One region of the Shewanella sp. BC20 genome, then DNA from elsewhere that is predicted to be linked to it. Evidence: predicted binding sites of a transcription regulator. Region 1 holds the regulator's gene; the other holds the start of a gene.
What was found. Region 1 encodes sigma-54, which starts transcription at its own class of promoters, with help from an activator protein. Its sites were predicted from a motif close to GTTGGCACGNNNNTNGNNT; they were not measured.

Region 1 (8,214 bases):
TGTGGTGAGCACCATACCGCCCGCTAACGCCGGATCTACTTTCAAGCGTTTTAAGATCAGCGGAATACTGGCGCCAGCCAGTCCTGCGACAGTCATATTGATGAGCATTGCGCCGCCAATCAGGCTGGCAAGTGCCATATCATCTTTCCAAACTAATACCGCGATAAACACCAAAATCGACCACATAAGGCCGTTCAAAAAGCCAATGGCGAGTTCTTTGCCAATCAGCCAGCGGGCATTGCTCTGGCCAATATGGCCCAGGGCAATCCCGCGGATCACTAGTGCTAAGGTTTGATTACCCGCGACCCCGCCCATGCTCGGTACAATCGTCATTAAAATCGCAATAGTGGCGAATTGTTCGATTGTGCCTTCAAACATATTGCTGACAGAGGCCGCCAGCAGGGCGGCAAACAGGTTAATCGTCAGCCAGAGTGAGCGGCGGAAAGTACTCTTTACCACAGGGGCGAAGGTGTCTTCATCATCGTCCATCCCCGCCATCCCCATCATGGAGTGCTCGGCGTCTTCACGGATAACATCCACCACGTCATCGATGGTGATACGCCCGAGTAATTTGCCCTCACTGTCGACCACTGGCGCAGATACCCAGTCATGGCGCTCGAACAGCTGCGCTACTTCGCTGTCGGACATGCCCACGGGAATGCTCTCGATATCGGTATCGATAATGCTGCTGATATGAGTATTGGGATCGCAGGTGAGCAGATCCGCAAGTTTTACCCCGCCGAGTACGCGATCGTGCTTATCCACCACGTATAAGGTGTCAGTGGTGTCGGGCAGATTGCCCCGTTGGCGCAAATAACGCAGTACCACATCGATATTCACATCGGGCCTTAAGGTCACAGTATCTGTGTTCATTAGGCTGCCCGCGGTTTCATCGGGGTAGGAGAGCGCTTGCTCCACCCGCTGGCGGTTTTGCAGGCTCATAGACTGCAATACTTGCTTATAGACGGTATCAGGCAAGCTTCGCAGGATATAAGCGAGATCGTCCGTATCCATACTGGCGGTCGCCTTGGCGACCCGTTCAGGGCTCATGGCGCGGATCAACGGATCTTTTAGCTCTTCACTGAGTTCATCGAGAATATCCCCGAGCTGATCTTGATCGATAAGTTGCCATAGCACTTGCCGCGCTTTAGGGGGCGAGGACTCTAGAATCAATGCGATATCCGACGCCGCCATGTTTTGCAGCATTTGCCTGACATGCACAAACATACCGCTATTGAGGGCATGGCTCAGTTGGTCGAGACGTTGTTCGACTTGTAAACTGTCTGAGGCTTCTACAGGCATGTTTCCTCCAAAGTGGCGACGTGGATGGGGCGTTTGGCTGTTGAGAACTTAAGCCAAAGCGCAGCAGTATATTGTAATTGAGCGCACGGGAGGGCGTCGAGTCACAAATGTGTTTTACTGGTATAAGGTGCTGAAATCAAAACCAAACAAGGTACAGAATAACGGTAGGGAGCATCGAGATGAGATGTCGAGGCAATTAGCAGGCTTCGTCGAACTTAGCGTCGATAAGCGCGCAAATGGCATTGAGCGCGGGCTCCGCATCTGGGCCTTCGGCAATCAGAGTAATGGTTTTACCCATACCCGTTTCCAGCATGAGTAGCCCTAAAACACTGGCGGCAGAGGCCTGTTTTTCACCTTGGATCAGCGTAATGCTGGCATCAAACTCTGAGGCCAACACCACGAGCTTTGTCGCGGCGCGGGCATGTAAGCCGAGTTTATTGCAGATGGTGACTTGGCGCTCAAGCTTTGGCATGGTTTAACTCTCGGTGACGGGCATTCACTTTGTGTTTGCCGTTGCTAAAGCGTTTAGCCAGTTGTTCGGCCACGTAAACTGATCTGTGTTGGCCGCCAGTACAGCCGATGGCGATGGTCAGATAGCTGCGGTTATTACGCTCTAAGTGGGGCAACCAAGTCTCGAGTAAATTCTCAATTTGCCAGATGAACTTGTTAACCAGCGGCTGGCGATTTAAAAACTCGGTAACGGGTTCATCTAAGCCGGTGAGAGGGCGCAGCTCGGGTTCCCAATGGGGATTGGGTAAAAAGCGCACATCAAACATAAAGTCGGCTTCGGTTGGCATACCATGCTTAAAACCGAAGGACTCGAAGTTGATCACCAGTTCCTTATCGACACTGCCAAGCAGGATTTGCCGTACTTGGTCGCTGAGTTCATAGATATTCAGATTTGAGGTATCTATGTAGTGATCCATCTGCTGTGACAGGGGCTCGAGCAATTTGCCTTCAAGTTTGATGGCTTCTTGCAGTGATACTCGGCTCTTAGATAAGGGATGTAAGCGCCGAGTCTCGCTGTAGCGCTTTAGCAGTACTTTATCGCTGGAATTTAAGAAGAAGCTGGTAAGTTCAGTGCCCTCTGGCAGGCTTGCGAGCTGTTTGACGAGTACCTTGTCTTGCTCCGGCAGGTTACGCACGTCAACGCTGATGGCGACGAGATCGTTACTGCCCTTGAGCTGTTCGAGTAAGCTGCCAATCAGCGGCAACGGAAGATTATCGACACAATAATAGCCGAGATCTTCAAGCACTCTTAGTGCGACCGATTTGCCTGAGCCTGAGCGCCCTGACACTATGACCAGTTTCATCCAGTGATTACCTGATAGAGTTCCGTTTCATCATGCGTCTTGCGCAATTGCTTCAATATTTGTTTGTCGCTGAGCTTTTCAGCCATGCAGGACAAAGTGCTTAAGTGCTGTTGACATTGGTCAGCAGGCACCAGCAGCGCAAATAAAATGTCGACAGGTTGTTTATCGATAGCATCAAAGGCTATCGGCTCCTCACATTTCACCAATATGGCTATGGGTTGTGTTATATCGGTTAATCGACCATGTGGAATGGCGATGCCGTTACCTATACCTGTGCTCCCCATCTTTTCGCGCGCCACTAGGCTTTCGAAGATCTCTTGAGATGAGAGGGTGGGGTACTGGGCAGCGGCTAAGTCGCTGATAAGTTCCAGTACCTTTTTCTTACTGCCCGGAGTGGCGCAGGTCGTGCATTCCGGCCGCAGTATGGTACGAAGTTCCATTGCTAGTGTTTTGTTAACTTCTCTTTGTGTTTAATAACCTGACGATCAAGCTTGTCGATCAGGACGTCTATGGCAGCATACATATCTGCATGCTCTGAAGTCGCGAAGACTTCACCACCGGTGAGGTTGATTCTCGCTTCGGCAATTTGTTGCATTTTCTCAACATTGAGCACAACGTGCACATTATTGATCTGTTCGAAATGACGTTCAAGTTTTGAAAACTTTTCCTCAACATAAGCCCGTAACGATTCAGTAATCTCGATATGGTGTCCACTCAGGTTTATTTGCATATAAACGTCCTCCGATTTCCACTTTAGGCTATAAACTTTTACGCTGATTGGAAGGGGGAATAAGCATCGCTTCTCGGTACTTCGCAATGGTTCTGCGCGCAACGTTAATTCCCTGTTCTGCCAGAAGCTGTGCCATCTTGCTGTCGCTTAATGGTTTTTTCTGGTTTTCCGCTGCAACCAGTTTCTTAATGAAGGCTCTGATTGCCGTGGATGAGCACTCACCGCCATCATCAGTCCCGACGTGGCTTGAGAAGAAATATTTTAGTTCAAAAAGTCCCTTTGGGGTATGCATGTATTTTTGTGTGGTCACCCGTGAAATGGTGGACTCATGCATCTCTACCGCCTCGGCGATATCGTTCAGGACCATAGGTTTCATGGCTTCTTCACCGTATTCGAAGAAACCCTGTTGATATTGCACTATGCAGTTTGCCACCTTGAGCAGTGTTTCGTTACGGCTTTCAAGGCTTTTGATAAACCACTTGGCTTCTTGCAGATGCCCGCGGATAAATTGGCTATCGGCTTGGCTTTTAGTGCTGCGCGCCATGGCTGCATATTGCTGATTAACATTGATTTTTGGCATGCAATCTGGATTTAACTCGACCACCCAGCGACCGTTTTTCTTCGACACCGATACATCGGGGATGACATATTCTTCATCAACAGGGGTGATGAGCAAACCTGGGCGAGGGTTTAAGGTTTGGATCAGCGCTATGCTGTCCCTTAACTCGTCCTCTTTAAGTTTGGTCTTACGCATCAACAACCTAAAGTCGCGGGTAGCGATCAGATCTAAATGATCTTTGATCAACATTCGGGCGTTTTCGAGGTGTGGGGTATCCGGCGAAAAATGGGAGAGTTGGATAAGCAGACATTCGCTTAAATCCCTTGCGGCGACACCAACGGGATCGAAGTGTTGAATTCGCTTGAGTACGGCTTCGACTTCATCCAGTTCTATCTCAGGATTGCCCATGGCTTCGAGGATATCTTCAGTACTTTGAGTGAGATAACCTTGATCGTCGATGGCATCAATAATCGCGGTGGCAATGGCTAAATCGGTTTCAGAGAAGGGCGTGAGGTTTTTCTGCCATTCTAAATGTTCGTACAGGCCTTCACTAGTTTCCCCTTGGAAGGGCATGTCATCTTCACGGCTGGCACCAGAACCTGAGTTTGGCGAGGCGGTAAAGACTTCATCCCAAGTGGTGTCCATGGGCAGTTCTTCGGGCAGGGATTCTTTGGTCAACGACTCGGCAATGTCCACGGTGGAATTGTCTTGTTCCTGTGGCTGGGCCGTCGTTTCGCTAAAGTCGGTATCGGCGATATCTTGCTTACGTTCGGTAGGCGCGTCGAATTGCTCCTCTTCCAGCTCGAGAAGAGGATTAGAGTCTAAGGCTTGCTGGATCTCTTGCTGCAGTTCCAATGACGACAATTGCAACAGACGAATGGCCTGTTGGAGTTGTGGCGTCATGGTTAACTGTTGACCCAGTTTGAGCTGGAGTGACGCTTTCATGTTACCGCTGATCCCTACGTTATTATTTTGAATTTAGGCCGCTTGTATCATATTGATGGCGCTTATAAGCCAAAATTCAAGGCTAATTGGCTCTGTTTAAGTAACTATAGCCTGAATTGTTCACCTAAGTACACAGCCCTAACTTGCTGATTGTCTAAGATCTCTGCGGGAGTTCCTTCGGCAATCAGGTTTCCGTGACTGACAATGTAGGCATGTTCACAGACGTCTAAGGTCTCGCGCACATTGTGGTCTGTGATCAGTACCCCAAGGCCTCGGCTCTTGAGTTGTTCGATGATTTTCTTGATATCGATAACCGAAATCGGGTCGACACCGGCGAAGGGTTCATCGAGCAGAATAAACTTAGGATTGGCCGCTAAAGCGCGGGCAATTTCGACACGGCGACGTTCACCGCCCGATAACGACATGCCTTGGCTATCGCGAATATGGGTGATATGGAACTCTTCGAGCAGATGTTCCAGCTCTTCTTCGCGTTGATCGCGATTGAGCTCTTTACGGGTTTGCAGTACCGCCATGATATTGTCGTGCACGGTCAGCTTGCGAAAGATACTGGCTTCCTGTGGCAGGTAACCAATGCCTTTACGGGCGCGCAGGTGCATGGGATCGGCGGTTAAATCATCATCGTCGATAAAGATATGGCCTTTATCGCTTTTGACTAAGCCCACGACCATGTAAAAGGTGGTGGTTTTACCTGCGCCGTTTGGGCCGAGTAAGCCGACGACTTGACCCGTTTTCACCGTCAGGCTGACATCTTTCACAACCTGACGACTCTTATAACTCTTAGCGAGATTCTGTGCTTTTAAGGTGATTTGGGTCATTTAGAGTCCTGTTTTTTCACAGGTTTGTCCGCGGGCTGGTTCTTGATCTCTTCCTGATAGTTATCAGGTTGAATAATGGTAATCACGCGATCATCACCGCTACCCGTACTCTCAGCGATCAATTTTTGCTGAATAATATCGTAACGGATGAGGTTACCCGTCACTTGGCTACCCGCTTGGTCTAGGCTCGCTGAGCCCGTCAAAGTTAGGGTGCGGGTCGCCATTTCGTAGCGAATTTCTTTCGCGCTCGCTGAAGCTGGGCGTCCATCGTCGAGGATCTGGCTATACGTCGCAGGATTACCGGTTGCCACTAAAATCTTGCTGTTTTCCCCTTCGGCAGAAAATGCACGTAGTTGATCTGCATGGATTTTGATCGATCCTTGGGTGACTTCAACCGGACCGAAGAAAATGATCTGGTTGTTTTTAATGTCCGCAGTTTGGCTAACGGCTTTAATTTTCACTTCTTGCTGTAAGTCACCAACCTTGGCGAAGGCGCTCATGCTGGTGATTAGCATTAGGCCGGCAAGTAATATGTTATTTTGCTTCATAGGTTCCTACTACCTGACTGGTCAATTGCACTTCCTGCGCGTTAAGGTCGGCATAAAGGCCTTGCCCTTGAATATTAAAATCTTTCCCTGTGACGTAAATGATGCGGTCAGAGGTCATTATCATAGTGTTGAGATCGAGTTCTAAAAAACTGGTGGACAATGTCTGTATGGGTTCACCAGGGCTGATGGCATCGATAATAACATTATTTTCTAATACAACCTTGCCGGTATCTTTGTTGAGTCGACCTTGATCGGCTCGGATCTGCCATTTTGCTTTACCTTGGTCGGGATAGACAAGATAAACGGGCTCAGTAAAGTCGGTTTGGTTTTTCAGCTCATAGTGTTCCATGTGCTTTGCCGTGACGCGACTGTTAACTTGCCCTTGCTCATTAAACTCAATGCTGCGCAGATCTTCGATAATGTAATCGGGTCTGTCACTGACGTTCAAGCTGTCATCCGTATCGCCACCGCGTTTTTGCTGCACTTGCCAATATAGCACCAGCGCAGTACCAAAAAAGGCGATAATGGCGAGGGTCACACGACTCATATGCTCATCCCATGGGCGGAAGTGAACTTATTTTGGCTCAGTAAGAGCAGATCCGTGAGTTCCCTGAGTGCGCCATGTCCACCATTTAAGTGGGTCACAAAATGGGCATGTTGGCGGACATAGGGATGACCATCGGCAACACAGACGGCCAAGCCGACCACATTCATCACTGGCAAGTCGACAATATCATCACCAATATAGGCGACTTCTTCTGGGGTGACATTGTAGAGCGACAGCAGTTCTTCATAGGGAACGAATTTATTATCCACGCCCTGATAAATATGCGTTACACCCAGAGCCGTCATGCGGTTTTCGACAATTTTAGACTGACGGCCAGTGATGACCGCCAGATTAAAACCACTGGTCAATAATGAGCGCACGCCATAACCATCGCGGGTGTGGAAGGCTTTGAGTTCTTCTCCTGAGTTGCTCAAATAAATGCGGCCGTCGGAAAACACCCCGTCCACATCGCAGATCAGCAGTTTAATTTTTTGCGCCCTTTGCCAAACATCGTCGCTGATGGGGCCATAAAAACCTTGCTGTGGCATTAAATCACTCCCGCTTTAACCATATCGAGCATATTGAGGGCTCCGACAGGATGATGTTCTTTATCTATCACTATCAGGCCGTTGATATTTTTGGAATCCATTACTTGCAGCGCCTGCGCCGCTAAAACGTTTTCTGTAATTGTGACACAGTTTCGCGTCATCACATCGGCAATCGGCGTGGTGCGTAGGTTGACTTGGGCATCGATAACGCGGCGCAGGTCGCCGTCGGTAAAAATACCCACGAGTTTGTTTTGCTCATCGATAACCGCGGTCATGCCAAGGCCTTTCTTGGAGATCTCATACAGGGCATCGGTGATGCAGATATCGTGTTTAACCAGTGGTAAATCATCGCCGCTGTGCATCACGTTGCTGACTTTAAGCAGCAGCTTACGACCTAAGGCTCCGCCCGGATGGGACATGGCGAAATCTTCCCGGGTAAAGCCTTTGGCTTGCAGCAGCGCAATGGCAATGGCATCGCCCATGACTAAGGTTGCCGTGGTGCTTGAGGTTGGCGCAAGCCCAAGCGGGCAGGCTTCCTCTGGCACCTCAATACATAAATGAATTTTAGATAGACGCGCCATGGTGGATTCTGGCTTGCCAGTCATGGCAATCACAGGGATGGCTTTACGCTGGATAACTGGCATCAGCGCGAGGATTTCGCTCGACTCGCCCGAGTTTGAAATCGCAAGAATCACATCATTGTCAGAGAGCACGCCTAGATCACCATGGCTGGCTTCGCCTGGATGGACAAAAAACGCTGGGGTGCCTGTGCTGGCGAGGGTGGCCGAGATTTTATTGCCAATGTGGCCTGATTTCCCCATCCCCATCACGATCACTTTGCCGGTGCAGTTGAGAATTAACTCGCAGGCTTGGGCAAATTCAACGG
Region 2 (8,214 bases), on a different contig from region 1:
GGCATCACTTGCTGAATATTCGCCGTTAATGCATTCGCGAGTGGCAAGCACTCCTCTACCGCATCCATGGTTTTATTCGCTGCTTGCTCGGTCATGTCAATGACGTAACTAAGCCGTTCCTTAGCATCGGGAATTTCGGTATTTGCAAGTTCTGCTAAACGATTATCAACTTGGAAATCCATTAATGCGCTGTGAAGTTGTCTTGTTAATTTACCAACTTCATCAAAAAGCTCCCGTTGAAGTGGAGCCGCGAGTTCCCTAAATAAATCATCTGCTTGAGCTTGTTCATTTGCGCTTAATAGTTCAACTAAACGCTGAGCCTTCTCGAGCGTAATGAGCCCTGATGTATGTGACTTCATAGCTCATCCCTGCTTAAGCGAGTCGTTCGAATATTTTATCTAACTTCTCTTTAAGTGTTGCTGCGGTAAAAGGTTTAACCACATAGCCGTTAACACCGGCTTGTGCGGCAGCAATAATTTGTTCACGTTTTGCTTCAGCGGTAACCATTAATACAGGTAAATGCTTTAGGGAATCGTCTGCCCGAATAGCCTTTAGCAAATCAATACCCTGCATACCTGGCATGTTCCAGTCTGTCACGACAAAATCAAAGTCGCCCTTTTGTAACATAGGCAGCGCAGTTGAGCCGTCGTCTGCTTCTTGGGTATTATTAAACCCCAAGTCTCGCAACAAGTTCTTGATGATACGTCTCATTGTCGAAAAGTCATCAACGATGAGAATCTTCATATTCTTGTCCAAGGTTTCCTCCGGTGAGCTGACATTCTGTGCTCAATAAATAATTATACTTATGTCCAATGCTTGAGTTTGCCTTTGAGCCGCAACATTGCCTGACTTAATATCTGGCTAACTCGCGATTCACTTACCTCAAGAATGGCGCCAATTTCTTTTAAATTCAATGCTTCATCGTAGTATAACGATAGCACTAGCGCATCTCTTTCGGGCAATAATTTTATCGCCTCAACTAGTGCTGAATGAAACTGGGTTTCTGCTAACGCTTCAAATGTACCATCACTGACATTATCGCTTGAAGTGAGTATATCCTGCGATACGCCTAAGTCTTCTATCCCTATGATTTTACCAACAGAAACATCGTTAAGAATATGATGGTACTCATCGAGCGTCATATCAAGTTTTTCTGCAATTTCTGTGTCGCGTGCATCACGACCCAACACTTGCTCTAACTCATCAATGGCTTGAGCAACTCGACGATTATTACGATGAACGGAACGGGGAACCCAGTCGCCACGACGGATCTCATCCAACATGGCGCCACGGATCCGTATGCCGGCGAAGGTTTCAAACTTTGCACCTTTGCCACCATCAAACTTGGATGATGCTTCTAATAACCCCATCATCCCCGCTTGAAGCAAGTCATCGAGCTGCACTGAGGCAGGTAATCTGGCGAGCAAGTGATGTGCAATTCTTTTGACCAACGGTGCATACTGTTCAACGATTGACGTTTTACTGTCTAAACAAGTATACGCTGCGGCTTTATTCACTCGTTTTTTCCTCTTGAAAATCTGGTCGCTGAACTAAACGCTCAACGAAAAACTCCAAATGCCCACCAGGTTGCTGTGGTACTGGCCAGCTCATAATTTTATTCGCTAGGCCATGGTACGCAATCGCAGCTGGAGACTTAGGGTAAGCCTCAACCACTAACTTTTGTTTACGCACTGATTTGCGAAGGTTTTCATCAAACGGAATGGTCGCAACCAGTTCAAGTGCCACGTCCAAGAATCTGTCGGTCACTTTACTGAGTTTAGCAAACAATTCCATACCTTCGCGCAAACTGCGCACCATATTCGCAACAATTTTAAAGCGGAAAACGCCGTGTTCACGGCTGAGAATTTTGATTAACGCATAGGCGTCAGTGATAGAGGTTGGCTCGTCACAAACAACCACCAACACATCCTGTGACGCGCGTGAGAAACTGAGTACCATGTCAGAAATCCCCGCGGCAGTATCCACGATGAGGATATCAAACTGGGTACGCATCTCACTGAAAGCACGAATTAAGCCCGCATGTTGCGCAGGGCTCAACTCTACCATGCCTTGAGTTCCTGAGGTCGCAGGGACAATGCCTATGCCCTTAGGACCGCGGACGATAATATCATCCAGCTCAGCATCGCCAGAGAGTACATGGGAAAGGTTACGTTCAGCACGGATCCCTAACATGACATCGACGTTTGCTAAGCCTAAGTCGGCATCAAGCACTAAGACACGCTTGCCCTTTTCGGCTAATGCTACTGCGGTATTGATAGACACGCTGGTTTTACCCACGCCACCTTTACCACCCGTAACCGCGATTACTTTCACTTTTTCGTTATAGGGTTGATTCATCATACGTAAACCACTTGCTTGATCCAGGGTCATAACTCTACTCAAATGCACAGGTCATATTATCTGACCACGCTGTGTCTGGTAACGATTGTTGTTCAGTGTTTTCTAAGGCCGCTAACGCCTGCTCTGCGAGCAGCAAAGTATCGGCAACTTTCATATCTTCGGGCACTCGCTGCCCATCCGTAACATAACTTAATGGCAACCCACTTTGGATCAACACACTTAATGCACCCGCTAACGACACGGACTCATCGAGTTTGGTGAGTACAACACCAGATAATGGAATGCGTTTAAAGTGATTTACAGCATCCTGTAGCACACGGCGCTGTCCTGTGGCAGACAGTACCAGATAACTGCGGATAGGTATTCTGCTATTTGCAGTTAAATTATCAAGTTGCTGGTAAAGCCGCATATCTCGTTGGCCCATTCCTGCGGTATCTATCAATACTAGCTTGCGATTTCTGAACTGATACAGTATTTGCTCTAGCTCAGCAAGATCATGGGCTTGCTTAACTGGGCATCCCATAATTTTGCCATAGGTGGCCAATTGCTCATAGGCGCCAATACGATAATGATCTGTCGTGATCAAGGCGACTTGATCCGCACCATGATGGGCGGCGAAACGAGCCGCTAATTTCGCTAAAGAAGTGGTTTTGCCTACACCCGTTGGGCCAACCAGCGCTACAACGCCACCTTGCTTAACGATATCATCGCCTTGATTATCAAGCATATTAGCTAGACTTTGTGGCAAGGCACGAACTAATTCTGCCGGGGTATAGTGTTGACTAAGCGCCGCTAACTTGTTCGCAACAGCAGGCGAAAACTCCGCTTCCAGTAACTTTGACTCCAGCATCGCACCCACAGGGTCGATACGTTTTTTGTGTTCAGTCATCAGCGCAGACACTTGATGAGTAAGCAAATTGCGTAAGGATGCTAACTCATCACGCATCGCTTCAATATCCGCATTTTGCTTCTGTGAAACCTGCGGCTTCTTATCGAAAGCCTGTCCCATATCTCGGCGCTCAGCTTTTGGCGCGGCGGGAGCTTGTAGACCTTGTGCCCACGCAGGCAGTTCGGCGTCTTGCTGTTGATGGGTGAGCTGTTGATTTAAACGGCTTTGTTGCTTCTCGAGCAATGCTTGGAGAGAGTCCGCTGGCGCCGAGGGTTTTAACTTAGTTTCAGCGCGAATCGGCGCTTTAGCACCGAGCGAAACTAAGTCATCACTCACATCCATAAAAGTCGGTGCAGCTGCTGGCGCCTTCGCTTTCGGCTCGTCGTAGTCAACGGCGGCCACAATCTCAATGCCGCCATTTACCTTTTTATTCGACATAATCACGGCATCGGAGCCGAGCGTGTCCTTCACTTGGGCCAGTGCAGCACGCATGTCTTTGGCAAAAAAACGTTTAATCTTCACTTATGCGTCCTCTACTGGCCGACGGCAGACACTATGCGTATTTGCTTTTCATCGGGGATTTCTTGGTAAGAAATCACTCTGAGATTAGGAATAGTATATTTAACAAAGCGAGACAGTGTCGCACGTAACATACCTGACGTTAGCAAAATAGCGGGCTGACCAACCATCTCTTGCTTTTGAGCGGCATCCGCTAAGGATTGCTGCATACGCTCTGCAAGACCTGGTTCGATATTTGGGCCATCGCCACCGGTTGCTTGCATTGATTGATGCAACATCTGTTCCAACTCTGGCGCCAAAGTTATGACAGGTATTTCAAGTTCAGGACCCGAGATCTCTTGAACTATCATGCGCTTCAATGCGATACGCACTGCCGCCGTTAACACTTCAGTATCGTTACTCTTAGTGCCGTATTCTAACAAAGTTTGCACTATGGTACGCAAGTCTCTGACAGAAACTCCTTCATTTAATAGGTTTTGCATCACTTTTACGACATTTCCGAGCGGCATCACATCAGGAATAAAGCCATCCACCAGCTTAGGCGAATGCTTGGCAAGCATATCCATCAGTTGTTGCACTTCTTCGTAACCTAAGAGTTTCGCCGCGTTATTTGTCAATATTTGGCTGATATGGGTTGCCACCACTGTCGCGGCATCCACCACGGTATAACCTAAGGTTTGTGCATGTTCACGCAGCTCAGGGGCAATCCACACGGCTTCGAGACCAAAGGCTGGATCACGCGTTTCGATACCATCGAGCTTGCCATAAACTTGGCCTGGGTTGATGGCGAGTTCGCAGTCATGGCGAATATCCGCCTCTCCAACCACCACACCCATTAACGAGATACGGTAGGCATTAGGTGATAAATCGAGGTTGTCACGAATATGCACCGCAGGTACCAAGAAGCCTAGCTCTTGAGAAAGTTTTTTACGTACCCCTTTGATCCGGCTAAGTAATTCACCACCTTGGCCCTTATCGACTAATGGGATCAAACGATAACCCACTTCCAGACCGATAGTGTCAACATGGTGTACATCGTCCCAGCTAAGTTCTTTGGGTTCTCTTTCGGCTCTTTCCGTTGGGCCCGTTTTGACTTGCTCAAGGGCTTTGGCACGTTTGGCTTCATTACGTTTGAAGATAAAGTAAGCCGCACCAGCTGTGATCACGGCAAAGCTTAAAAACGCCATATGTGGCATGCCAGGCACAATACCCATGACAAAGAGTACACCAGCCGCAATACTGAGCGACTTGTGACTGTCAAACATCTGACTGATCAGCATCTGGCCCATATCGCCAGATTCATTTTGACGGGTCACCATCAACGCCGCAGCGATTGACAGTAATAGACCAGGAATTTGCGCGACGAGACCGTCACCAATGGTTAACAGGGTATAAATTTCAACGGCTTGGGAGAATGTCAAACCGTGCTGCACAATCCCGATAATAAACCCACCGAGAATGTTGATAACTAAGATCATGATACCGGCAATCGCATCACCCTTCACAAACTTAGATGCACCGTCCATTGCGCCATAGAAGTCGGCTTCGCGGGTCACCTCGGCGCGTCTGGTTCTGGCTTGATCCTGATTAATAATACCTGCGTTCAAGTCGGCATCGATGGCCATTTGCTTACCGGGCATCGCATCTAAGGTAAAGCGAGCACTCACCTCGGCAATACGGCCAGCACCTTTAGTCACAACGGCAAAGTTGATAATAATCAAGATGATAAATACGACTAGACCCACGGCATAGTTACCGCCAATGACCACAGAGCCGAAGGCCTCAATCACCTTACCGGCGGCGTCACCACCATTGTGACCTTCGAGTAATACTACACGGGTCGATGCCACGTTAAGCGCGAGTCGCAGCAGTGTCGCGACTAATAAAACCGTTGGAAAAGCAGCAAAGTCTAAGGGTCTGTCGGTATAAATCGCGACAAGAAGAACAATCAAAGCCAAGGCAATGTTAAAAGAGAATAAAACGTCGAGTAGAAACGGCGGAATAGGCAATACAATCATAGCCAATGCCGCAAGCACTAGCATTGGCGTACCTATGCCCTTGAAAGAGCTCAGTTTCAACTGTTTTACTTGGCCTAGGGAGGCTTTAACATCCATTCACAGATACCTAAACTTTGACGTATAACAGTCTGAAAGCAAAAAACGCGCCAACCGCTAGCACTTCAAGTAGTGGTTTTATCTCTGTGAACTATCTCTGCGTTAACCTAACACTTAACTAGTGTTTCAGTTCGTCAGGAATGGGTTGATTAGCAGGGATTGGAATAGGTTTACGACCACGACCTTTTTGGTACTGGCGTAACTGGAACACATAAGCCAGCACTTGTGCCACCGCGGTAAATAGGCCCTCAGGGATCTGCTGCTCAAGCTTAGTGGTGTGATAAATTGCCCGCGCCAGCGGTGGTGCTGAGACAATCGCAATGTTATGTGCCCTTGCCACTTCGCGGATTTTAAACGCGACTTCATCCACTCCTTTAGCGATAACAAAGGGCGCTGCAGAGCGCTTCACATCGTATTTAATGGCCACCGCATAATGTTCAGGGTTCACCACAATCACATCCGCATTGGGGACTTCGGCCATCATGCGTCGCTGCGCTAACTCACGCTGCATTTGGCGTACACGTCCTTTGACCTCAGGTTTACCTTCGGTGTCTTTATACTCGTCTTTCACTTCCTGCTTAGTCATTTTCAGCTGTTTGTTGTGGTTCCAGATCTGAAACGGCACATCGATCACCACGATGACTAAGACGGAGGAGCAAAGCAGAATAAACATCCACACTAACAAATCCAGCGCATGATGGACGTTACCGGGGAGATGATCGGCTGACAGGAGTAGAATGTCGTTAAAATAATGACTGAGTAGTAAATAAGCCGCGATGGCTACCACAGAAAACTTAGCAATCCCTTTGGTTAATTCAACCAAGGCCTGCACACCAAACATCCGTTTAAAGCCCGCAATCGGGCTCATTTTGCTGGCTTTAGGCATCATGGCTTGGGTGGAGAAATTCATCCCGCCAAGGGATACGTTACCGATAAATGCCACCACGACAATCAGTAGCATAATCTTGAGTAACGGCCAGCCAATCTCGCTTCCCACGACGCCCCATACATTAAACATCTGGTTCGTATCGAAAATCGCAGCACGATCCATGGTAAAGACGCGCTCAAACACATTGGACAGCGCCTTCGCAATCCCAGGCCCGAGCATATACAAACCTGTTGCCGCCGAGAGTAACACGGTCGCTGTACCTAACTCTTTTGAGCGGGCTACCTGCCCTTTTTCTCGCGCCTGTTCGAGGCGCCTCCCGGTGGGTTCCTCGCTGCGTTCGCCGCTACTTTCTTCAGCCATTACGCGTTCCTATCCGGTTAAAGTATGCCGTCGGCTTGACACTGAAGCCCCAAAATATCACAGAGCAAAAGCTGTGCCGACGCCCAAACCTCTTCGAAATGGGCCATTACAGGGGTCAAGGTTAACCATAAAATGAGCAGTCCACCAATCATAGTGATTGGGAAACCTATCGAGAAAATGTTCAGCTGCGGCGCGGCGCGAGTCATTACCCCAAAGGATAAGTTAACCAGTAGCAAGGCAATAATCGCCGAGAGCGACATGGTCAATGCCGCGCCAAACATATAGGAGCCCCATTCCGCTAGCGCGCGATAACTCGTCAAACTTAACCCTTGATTCGAAATCGGTAAGGTCTCAAAACTGGCGACTAACATTCGGATCATCAACAGATGTCCATCGACGGCGAGAAAAATCAACGTCGCGAGTAACAAAAAGAAGTTGCCTATCACAGGCGTTTGTTGGCCTGAGCCCGGATCAACCATAGAGGCAAAACCTAAGCTGGTTTGCATACCGATGATCTGACCCGTTAACACAAAGGTTTGCATCACCATTTGGGTTACAAAGCCCATGGCGACACCAATAATAATTTGCTGAGCGGTAATAAAAACAGCACTTAAGGAAAAGAGCTCCGCATCCTTAACGGGCGGTAATACTGGCGCAATGGCCAGAGTGATCGCCACCGCTAAGAGTAAACGGACTCGAGTCGGGGTTGTCGTAGCACCAAACACCACCATGACCATCAACATGCTGGTCACGCGAAACAATGGCCACATGTAAGAGGCGATAGTTTGCATTAAGGTGTCGAGCAGCAGCTCCATGGACTTAACCCACCACTTGGGGAATGCGGTTAACCATTTCGATAAAGAAATCCATGAGGGTTTGCACTAACCAGTGTCCCATAACCATCAAGGCTAGTAAGGTCACTATCAGTCGAGGCAAAAAACTTAAAGTCTGTTCGTTAATTGAGGTCGCGGCTTGGAACACGGCCACAATGAGGCCAATACCCAAGCCCGGCAGCACGATGGCCGAAACCATCATAACAATCACGGCTAAGGCCTCACGGAAAATATCGATTAGGGCTTCTG

Region 2: a site for sigma-54 is predicted at 5,920-5,938, ahead of flhA (flagellar biosynthesis protein FlhA). Genes of this name have one in related genera too.

Annotation. Positions count from the first base shown of each region.
Region 1 is NZ_NHRI01000015.1:71,120-79,333, reverse strand. It holds gene mgtE (magnesium transporter) at 1-1,302, opposite strand, end outside; gene CBX96_RS15615 (HPr family phosphocarrier protein) at 1,499-1,774, opposite strand; gene rapZ (RNase adapter RapZ) at 1,761-2,615, opposite strand; gene ptsN (PTS IIA-like nitrogen regulatory protein PtsN) at 2,612-3,055, opposite strand; gene hpf (ribosome hibernation promoting factor) at 3,058-3,345, opposite strand; gene CBX96_RS15595 (RNA polymerase factor sigma-54) at 3,374-4,849, opposite strand; gene lptB (LPS export ABC transporter ATP-binding protein) at 4,954-5,685, opposite strand; gene lptA (lipopolysaccharide transport periplasmic protein LptA) at 5,682-6,233, opposite strand; gene lptC (LPS export ABC transporter periplasmic protein LptC) at 6,220-6,780, opposite strand; gene kdsC (3-deoxy-manno-octulosonate-8-phosphatase KdsC) at 6,777-7,328, opposite strand; gene CBX96_RS15570 (KpsF/GutQ family sugar-phosphate isomerase) at 7,328-8,214, opposite strand, start outside.
Region 2 is NZ_NHRI01000006.1:106,959-115,172, reverse strand. It holds gene CBX96_RS08535 (protein phosphatase CheZ) at 1-359, opposite strand, end outside; gene cheY (chemotaxis response regulator CheY) at 373-756, opposite strand; gene CBX96_RS08525 (RNA polymerase sigma factor FliA) at 804-1,517, opposite strand; gene CBX96_RS08520 (MinD/ParA family protein) at 1,510-2,391, opposite strand; gene flhF (flagellar biosynthesis protein FlhF) at 2,396-3,772, opposite strand; gene flhA (flagellar biosynthesis protein FlhA) at 3,784-5,883, opposite strand; gene flhB (flagellar biosynthesis protein FlhB) at 6,002-7,132, opposite strand; gene fliR (flagellar biosynthetic protein FliR) at 7,150-7,947, opposite strand; gene fliQ (flagellar biosynthesis protein FliQ) at 7,952-8,214, opposite strand, start outside.